One region of the Streptomyces sp. ML-6 genome, then DNA from elsewhere that is predicted to be linked to it. Evidence: riboswitches for the same ligand, from Rfam matches in the RefSeq annotation. Region 1 holds a riboswitch; each other region holds the start of a gene.

Region 1 (2,189 bases):
TTCGTCCTCACGATGGACAAGACCGTCGCGATCAACTTCCAGCTGCTCGGCGGGATCTGGATCCTCCAGACGATGCCGGCCCTGGTCGGCGGCCTGTTCACCCGCTGGTTCCACCGCTGGGCGCTGCTCGCGGGCTGGGCGGTCGGCATGGTGTACGGGACGGTGGCCGCGTACGGGGTCGCCTCGCCGACGCAGGAGCACTTCGGCGGCTCGTCCGCGGAGATCCCCGGCATCGGCGAGATCGGCTACATCGGTCTCACCGCGTTCGTGCTGAACGCGGTGGTCGTGGTGGTGCTCACCCTGGTCCTGAACGCCATGAAGGCGCCCGCCGGGACCGACGAGACCTCGCCGTCCGACTACACGGCCGACGCGGGCGATCCGGGTGTCGCCGCCGAGCTCCCGCCGGCCACGGCGGGGGCGCCCGGCGGCCACTGACGCCCCGTGACGGCCCGTTCCCGCCCCTTCCCGAAGGGCGGCGGGAGCGGGCCGTCCGCTGTTTCCGGAAGGCCCGCAGGGCGCTTCCCGCCGGTCCGGACCGAGCTGACCGACACAACATCTGGGGGCTGCTTCATCGGGCTGCCCCCACATGTATGCTCATCCTCGCTGTCGCCGCAGGGGAATCCGGTGCGAATCCGGAACTGTCCCGCAACGGTGTGTTCAGTGCGCATTCGCGCACCCCGGACAAGTCCGAGGACCTGCCGACAGTGCGTCCGGCTCGACCGATCCGGGCGCCAGACGTCCGGGCCTCGCGGTTGGGCCGGCGGACGCCGTGCGGAGCGCCGTCCCGTCCCGGGTGCGTGCCCGCACGGCCGCCCCGTTCCCCCGCCGGCCCCGAGCCGAGCGAGGGAGAGCACCACGTGACCATCGCGCCAGCCGATCCGGCTTCGGTCGCCGCGTCCACGGCCGCCGATTCCGGGGCAGCCGCACACGACGGACCGGGGGCCGCGCTGCTGCGGACCCTGACCGACCTCACCGCCGATCTGCCCGACACCGACCCCGGGCGCGTCGCCGCCGCCGCACTGCGCGGCCGCAGCGCGCGGGCGGACGAGGCCGAGCTGTGTGCGCTGGCCACCGAGGCCGCCGCCGGACTGATCTCCGAGGACCCCGCCTACTCCCGGCTCGCCGCCCGGCTCCTGACCCGCGCCATCGCGGACGAGGCCGCCGGCCAGGGCGCCGTCTCCTTCTCCGCCTCGGTCGCCGTCGGGCACCGCGAGGGCCTGATCGCCGACCGCACGGCCGGCTTCGTCGCCCGCAACGCGGACGCCCTCGACGCGCTGGTGGAGCGCGCGCTCGCCGACGGCGCCGACGACCGCTTCGGCTACTTCGGGCTGCGGACCCTGCACAGCCGCTACCTGCTGCGTCACCCGCACACCCGTCAGGTCGTCGAGACGCCGCAGCACTTCATGCTCCGGGTCGCGTCCGGGCTCGCCGAGGACGACTCCCCGCGTGCCGTGGACGAGGTCGCGGCGCTGTACGGGCTGATGAGCCGGCTCGACTACCTGCCCTCCTCGCCGACCCTCTTCAACTCCGGCACCCGGCACCCGCAGATGTCCTCCTGCTACCTGCTGGACTCCCCGCTCGACGAGCTGGACTCGATCTACGACCGCTACCACCAGGTGGCCCGGCTCTCCAAGCACGCCGGGGGCATCGGCCTGCCGTACTCCCGCATCCGTTCCCGGGGTTCGCTGATCCGCGGCACCAACGGGCACTCCAACGGCATCGTGCCGTTCCTGAAGACGCTCGACGCCTCCGTCGCCGCGGTCAACCAGGGCGGCCGGCGCAAGGGTGCCGCCGCGGTCTACCTGGAGACCTGGCACGCGGACATCGAGGAGTTCCTGGAGCTGCGGGACAACACCGGCGAGGACCAGCGGCGCACGCACAACCTCAACCTGGCGCACTGGATCCCGGACGAGTTCATGCGCCGGGTCGAGGCGGACGGCCACTGGTCGCTGTTCTCGCCCGCCGACGTGCCCGAGCTGGTGGACTTGTGGGGCGACGACTTCGACGCGGCGTACCGGGCCGCGGAGGCGAAGGGGCTGGCCCGCAAGTCGATGCCCGCCCGGGAGCTGTACGGCCGGATGATGCGCACCCTCGCCCAGACCGGTCAGGGCTGGATGACGTTCAAGGACGCCGCCAACCGGACCGCCAACCAGACCGCCGAGCCGGGCCGCGTCGTCCACTCGTCGAAC
Region 2 (2,189 bases), 3.9 Mb from region 1:
GTCGCCCCGTCGGACGGCGACGTCGAGCCCGCGGGCGTCGTCACCACGGCCATCGCCGCCGTCAGCCCGCCGCCCACCACGGCCCAGGCACCGGTCCAGAACCTCACGGCCACCATCGTGGCCCCGGCCGCAACCACCACCACCCAGGACCCGGCGCGACCCGCCACCGTCTGAGCGGGCCGTCCAGGCCGGCCGTCTAAGGAATCAGCATGAAAATCGACTGGGCAGCCCTCGGTTCCGTGTTCGGCGTCTCCCTCGTGGTCACCGTCGCCCTGGTGGGCCTCTTCACCCTCGGCATCGTCGGCCTCTCCAAGCAGGCCGAACCGGCGGCGCAGGGCGGCTCCGGCGGCTCGGTGCTGCTGGCCCGCGCCGGGGCGTACGTCTGCTTCGCGCTGTGCGTGGCGGCGGTCGCGTACGGGATCTTCCTCATCGTCGCCTGAGCACACGCGTCACGCCCGAGCACATGCGTGACGTTCAAGCGCCTACGTGACGCCCGAGCGCACGCATCACGTCCGAGCGCATACGTGACGTCCGAGCACGCGCGTCACGGAGGGCCGGACACCCGCGAGGTGTCCGGCCCTTCGCCGTGCGCCCGGGGCGATGTGGGTCTCAGCACACTGCGCCGCCGCAGGTCAACGGCAGGTTGACGGGCGTTCGCGGGGCGTGGTGGACTGCCGGAGCCAATCACGGCGACAGCAGAGGAAGCCGGTGCGAATCCGGCGCGGTCCCGCCACTGTCACCGGGGAGCGGTCCCCCAACACCGGAAGTCACGGCACGCGCGAGCGGGCTGGAAGGCCGGGGGAACCGCGGATCCGGGAGCCAGGAGACTCTCGTCGCCGGTCACGTCGAACCAGGGCGCGGACCCTGAGTGAGGACATATCGCCATGCCTGGCTGCCGTGCGTCCGTCGTCGGGGCGCTCTCGCCGAGAGCCGCCCGTACCGGGATCCTCCGAGGCACGACGGCCGGTTGAGCGTGCGAGCCGACCGCGTCTTCGCGTACGGCGCCGCCGCCGGTCTGCTCGGCGACCTGCTGCTCGGTGACCCCCGCAGGGGGCACCCGGTGGCCGGGTTCGGGCGGGCCGTGGCGAACGTCGAGCGCCGTCTGTGGCACGACCACCGCGGGTGGGGCGCGCTGCACGCCCTCGTCTGCGCCGGAGGCGTCGCGGGCGGTGCCGCGCTGGTCGCCCGCGCCCTGCGCGACCGCCCCGCCGCCTCCCTCGCGCTGACCGCCGCCACCACCTGGTCCGTCGTCGGCGGCACGTCCCTGGGCCGCGAGGCACGGGCCATCGGCGACGCCCTGGCGGCCGGCGACATCGAGCTGGCCCGCGAACGGCTGCCGCATCTGTGCGGGCGCGACCCGCAGTCCCTCGACGGGCCGCAGATCGCCCGCGCCGTGGTGGAGTCCGTGGCCGAGAACACCTCCGACGCCGTGGTCGGCGCCCTGGTGTGGGGCGCGCTGGGCGGGGTGCCGGGGCTGGCCGGTTTCCGGGCCGTCAACACCCTGGACGCCATGGTCGGCCACAAGTCGCCCCGGTACCGGCGCTACGGCTGGGCCTCGGCCCGCCTCGACGACCTCGCGGGCTGGCCCGGCGCCCGGCTCACCGCCCTGCTCGCCGTGGCCGCGGGCGGCCGTCCGGGTGCGGCGGCACGGGCCTGGCGGGCCGATGCCGGCCGGCACCCGAGCCCCAACGCGGGCCCGGTGGAGGCCGCGTTCGCGGGCGCGCTCGGCGTACGGCTCGGCGGGACCCTCGCGTACGGCGGCCGGGTCGAGCACCGTCCCGTGCTCAACGGGGAGGCCGGCCGGGCGGTGGAGGGCGCGGACATCGAGCGCGCGGTGCGGCTGTCGCGCCGGGTGGGCGTGCTGGCCCTGGGCGTGTGCGTGGCGGGCCGGTTCGGCGTGTCGCTCGCCGCCCGGCGGATCGCGGGCCGCCGGACGGCCGTGCCGGACGTGGCAGGACCTCGCGTCCTCGGCCCTCGCACCCCAGGATCTCGCACTCCAGGACGGAGAAACCCATGAGCGGCGGGCTGCTGATCGCCGGAACCACCTCCGACGCCGGCAAGAGCGTCGTCACCGCGGGCATCTGCCGCTGGCTGGTGCGCCGGGGCGTGAAGGTGGCGCCCTTCAAGGCGCAGAACATGTCGCTGAACTCGTTCGTCACCCAGGAGGGCGCCGAGATCGGACGGGCCCA
Region 3 (2,189 bases), 840 kb from region 1:
CCGCCACAGCCGCCGGCCCGGCACGCCCGCCGGACCGGTCAGCAGCACGAGCGCCGTCACCAGGACGAGCGCCGCGCCGGGCCAGGGCGGCAGCGAGATCGCGAGCACGGTGAGCCCGAGTCCGAGCACGGCCTTGTCCACGGGGTGACGGCGGCGCCAGCGGTTGCCGTGCGCCGCCTCGTCGATCGGCAGCACCGCGGGTTCAGGCTCCCTCGGCGGGGGAGTCCCCGGTACCGACGGGCGCGCTTTCGGGATCCCGCCGTGCCTGCCCCTGCGCCCCTGCGAGTTCCGAGCCCTGGCGGCGGCCCCGGCGCAGCCCGAAGTAGTAGGCGAGGACACCCGCGCCGAGCGCCGCCTGGAGGGCGAAGAGCGCCGACTCGATCTCGCCGGACGGCGGTTCGTACAGGGGCGAGAACCAGGGTTCGTAGTCCGGTTCGAGCTCGGTGATCGCCGTCTCCGCCTCGGCGTCGGCGCCCGCGAACGGCTCCTCCTTGTGGTCGCCGAGGCCGAGCGCCAGCGGCAGGACCGCGAGCGCGGCCACGACGAGCAGCAACAGGGCGTTGATCTTCGCGTTACGGCTCATCGGGCCACTCCCTCGGGCGTGCCGGTCCGGTCCGCCCGGACGGCCGGGAACACGCCCAGCCGGGTCAGTTCCCCCTTGCTGGACTGCGCCAGCAGCCGCATCACGACCACCGTCAGCAGCCCCTCGCTCACCGCGAGCGGGATCTGGGTGACGGCGAAGATGGAGCCGAACTTGCCGAGCGCGCCCAGGAAACCGCTGCTCGGGTCGGGGAAGGCCAGCGCCAGCTGCACACTGGTGACGCAGTAGGTGGAGAGGTCGGCGACGAACGCGGCGAAGAACACCGCCACCATCAGCGGCACGTCGAACCGCCGCAGCAGCCGGTACAGCCCGTACCCGGCCCAGGGGCCGACGACCGCCATCGAGAAGACGTTGGCGCCGAGCGTGGTCAGGCCGCCGTGGGCCAGCAGCAGCGCCTGGAAGAGCAGGGTGATGGTGCCGAGCACCGCCATGATCGGCGGCCGGAAGAGGATGGCGCCCAGCCCGGTGCCCGTGGGGTGCGAGCAACTCCCGGTCACCGAAGGGAGTTTCAGGGCCGACAGGACGAAGGTGAAGGCCCCGGAGGCGCCGAGGAGCAGGGTGCTCTCCGGGTGCTCCTTGACCTCACGGGTGAGTGACCGTACTCCGTGTACGACGAACGGCGCGGACGCGACGCCCCAGGCGATCGCGTGCGCCGGAGGCAGAAAGCCCTCGGCTATGTGCATGGCTCAGTAGACCCTCTCCAGCACCTCGTGGATGGTTGACGCGCCTTGGCCGGTCTCCTGGCTGACGGGTACCACCGCCCGTGCTCCGCCTTCCCGGGTCCGAGGACCCAGTGGCTGCCCGCAGGGGGCTGGAGCCGGACTTCCCGATCACAGTGGCGAGGGCCGCACCGGTATCACACCGGATTTCCCGTTCACCAAGGCGTGGCGACAGTAATGCCCGACCCGGGGTGGTGACAAGCACGCCCGGAGGGGGCGGGACGCACCGCGCGCCCGCGCGCCCGCCCGCGCGCCCGCGCGTGCAGGGGCCGGCGCGCGGTGCCGGCCACCTGCGCGGACGGCCCCGTACGCCCCGTACCGCCCCTGCCGTCACCGCGGGCGGCCCCTGCCGTCACCCCCGTACCGTGCCTGCCGTCACCGCGGGTCGAAGTCCGTTCCCCGGGAGACCTTCTCCCACTCGGCGAGCTCGGCCCGCACCGAGTCCAGGTGCCTGACGACGGCGTCCACCGCGTCGCCGCCGAGGACGAGTCGCAGCGGGGTCCGCTCGGCGTCCAGGGCCAGCCGGATCGCCGCCGCGGCCTTCGCCGGGTCCCCGGGCTGGGTGCCGTCGCCGCCTTGCACCGTCCGCCTGGTGGCGCTGCCGCAGGGGCACCCCCTGGCGGTGCGGGCCGCGGCCGACCACGAGGGGGCGGTCGATTTCGCGGACCTCCTCGACGAGCCGTTCCTCGCCCTTCCACCGGAGGCCGGTCCGCTGCGGGACTACTGGCTGGCCCTGGACGCCCGGGGCGGGTGGGCGGGGTGGTGAGCAGCGCCGAGGAGACCCACGCGGCGGTCGTCAACGGTCAGGGGGTGGTCCTGCTGGCCGCCGGGAACGCCCCGCTGGTCGTCCGGGACGAGGTGACCGCCGT
Region 4 (2,189 bases), 5.1 Mb from region 1:
CTCCGGCAGGAGGCGACCGCGCAGGAGCGCGGAGTAGAAGCGGTTGAGGTCGGAGTTGGTGGACACCAACTGCCCTGCCGCCCAGGCCCAGGAGGGGTCCCACTCGGTGGCGTCGACGAGGGGCGCGTCCGCGGAGTCCTGGTAGTAGCCCCTGGGATGGGGTCCGCGGATGCGCAGTTCGCCGGGGGCGGGGAAGTAGGTGTGGCGCAGTCCGGCGCGCCGGATGACGCGCCGGTCGATCTCCGTGGCGAGGGGGCGCCCGGTGACCTTCTCCACGAGGAGTCCGGCGACCAGGTAGTTGCTGTTGCTGTACTTCCAGCCCCTGCCGGGTTCGAAGTCGGCCCCGTGCCGGAGTGCGAGGTCGAGCAGTTCACGGGGCTCGTAGTGACGGATCTCCTCACCCAGGTGCTCGACGTAGTTCGGGAGTCCGCTGGTGTGCTGGAGGAGTTGGCGGACGGTGATGCGGCCGCCGTCGATGCCGTCACCGTGCACGAGACCCGGCAGATACGTGTCGATGCGGCCGTCGAGCTCCACCCTGCCCTCGGCGACGAGTTGCAGCACGACCACGGCCGTGAACGCCTTGGTGTTGCTGCCGATGCGGACCCGGCCGTCGCGGGGCGCCCCGGCGCCGGTGGCGAGGTCGCCGACACCCGCGGTGTACGTACGGGTGCGTCCCCCGCCGTCCGTGACACCGGCCAGGGCGGCGGGCATGCCGTCGGAGCGCACGAGTTCGTCCAGGCCCTGCTGCACGGTGCTGCCGGGCCGGCCGGGGAGGGGCGCTGCCGCGGCGGGCGGTGCCAGGGCCCCCGCCGCGAGCACGCCCACGGCCAGCACGGCCGCTCCCGTCACGGCCCCGCGCCGCTTCCTCCCCCGCCGTCCGGACGGACGAAACCGCTGTTCTTCCCACGTGTGCACGCGCCGACTCCCACGAAATGGACATGAAATGGAAAGGCCGTCCGGAGCACACCGGAGGCCGTTGGATCGCTTCGGCAGGGGTGGTTCCCCGTTCGCCGGTTCCAGCATTTCCGCAGAAACCGTCCGCGGCGATCCTGCTGGCCGCCCGGTTCCTGGTGGGGCTGTCCCCCGCACACCGGTGGCCGGGGCAGCCGGGCCCCGGCCACCGGTCGTCGGTGCAAGGGGCATGACCTGCCGGAATACCGGTCTGACAGAATGGGCTCCGGAAACCCGGGCGACGCGCGTCAGGAAACCGGTGCGAATCCGGTACGGTCCCGCCACTGTGACCGGGCTGCAACAGCCCGGAAGCCAGATACTGGCCGCGCCGCCTTCCCAGACGACCCAGGGGACGAGGACATCCCCCGGAAAGGGCCGGCCATGCCACGGATCCGCCGTGTACCGCTCGTACTCATACCACTGCTCCTGCTGCCGCTCACCGGCTGCGGCTCCGACACCGGCGGTGGGGGCGGGGCGGGGACCGCACCGGCCGCCGACGGTTTTCCCTACACGGTCACCAACTGTGGTACGAGAACGACCTTCGACGCCCCGCCGGAACGGGTCGTCACCATGAACCAGCACGTCACCGAGATCATGCTGGCCCTCGGACTCCAGGACCGGCTGGTCGGGACGGCCTACCTGGACGACAGCGTCCTGCCGGAGTACCGGTCCGCGTACGAGGGGATCAAGGTGCTCGCGGAGGAGTACCCCTCCAAGGAAGTGCTGCTCGGCGCCAACCCCGACTTCGTCTACGGCGGGTACGACAGTGCCTTCGACAAGGCCAGGGGCCAGGACCGGGCGGAGCTCCGGAAGAACGGCATCAACACCCGGCTGAACATCGAGAGCTGCGCCGAGGGCGGGGTCGGCGTCGATCAGCTCGCCACCGAGATCACCCAGGTCGCCAGGACCTTCGGCGTACCGGAGCGCGGCCAGAAGCTGATCGCCCGGGAACGGCGGAGGATCGCGGCGGTCGAGACGGGGCTCGAGGACGCCTCGCCCCGCTCGGTTTTCGTCTACGACTCCGGTGAAAGCTCCGCGTTCACGGCGGGCGGCAAGGGCATCGGCAACGAGATCGTCGAACTCGCCGGTGGCAGGAACGTCTTCGCGGACTTCGACGCCACCTTCGGCGACGTGTCCTGGGAACAGGTCATCAAACGCAGGCCCGAGGTGGTCGTGATCTACGACTACGGAGGCACCACGGTCGCGGCCAAGAAGAAGCGGCTGCTGAACGATCCGGC

Evidence for each region. A riboswitch is a leader RNA that binds a small molecule or an ion and turns the genes downstream of it on or off. The one in region 1 is predicted to bind cobalamin.
Region 2: linked by a shared signal. The riboswitch ahead of OCT49_RS06650 (cobalamin biosynthesis protein) and the one ahead of OCT49_RS24105 (ribonucleoside-diphosphate reductase subunit alpha) in region 1 are both predicted to bind cobalamin.
Region 3: linked by a shared signal. The riboswitch ahead of OCT49_RS27660 (energy-coupling factor ABC transporter permease) and the one ahead of OCT49_RS24105 (ribonucleoside-diphosphate reductase subunit alpha) in region 1 are both predicted to bind cobalamin.
Region 4: linked by a shared signal. The riboswitch ahead of OCT49_RS01570 (ABC transporter substrate-binding protein) and the one ahead of OCT49_RS24105 (ribonucleoside-diphosphate reductase subunit alpha) in region 1 are both predicted to bind cobalamin.

What each region holds. Positions count from the first base shown of each region.
Region 1 covers NZ_JAOTIK010000001.1:5,411,732-5,413,920, reverse strand. The annotation lists gene mctP (monocarboxylate uptake permease MctP) at 1-435, shown strand, start outside; cobalamin riboswitch at 591-717, shown strand; gene OCT49_RS24105 (ribonucleoside-diphosphate reductase subunit alpha) at 858-2,189, shown strand, end outside.
Region 2 covers NZ_JAOTIK010000001.1:1,502,425-1,504,613, forward strand. The annotation lists gene OCT49_RS06640 (inorganic phosphate transporter) at 1-174, shown strand, start outside; gene OCT49_RS06645 (hypothetical protein) at 210-440, shown strand; cobalamin riboswitch at 700-829, shown strand; gene OCT49_RS06650 (cobalamin biosynthesis protein) at 974-2,017, shown strand; gene OCT49_RS06655 (cobyric acid synthase) at 2,014-2,189, shown strand, end outside.
Region 3 covers NZ_JAOTIK010000001.1:6,249,641-6,251,829, forward strand. The annotation lists gene cbiQ (cobalt ECF transporter T component CbiQ) at 1-195, opposite strand, end outside; gene OCT49_RS27655 (energy-coupling factor ABC transporter substrate-binding protein) at 203-583, opposite strand; gene OCT49_RS27660 (energy-coupling factor ABC transporter permease) at 580-1,284, opposite strand; cobalamin riboswitch at 1,315-1,498, opposite strand; partial or broken gene OCT49_RS27665 (short-chain dehydrogenase/reductase) at 1,696-1,917, opposite strand; partial or broken gene OCT49_RS27670 (LysR substrate-binding domain-containing protein) at 1,907-2,189, shown strand, end outside.
Region 4 covers NZ_JAOTIK010000001.1:332,113-334,301, forward strand. The annotation lists gene OCT49_RS01565 (serine hydrolase domain-containing protein) at 1-849, opposite strand, end outside; cobalamin riboswitch at 1,162-1,293, shown strand; gene OCT49_RS01570 (ABC transporter substrate-binding protein) at 1,333-2,189, shown strand, end outside.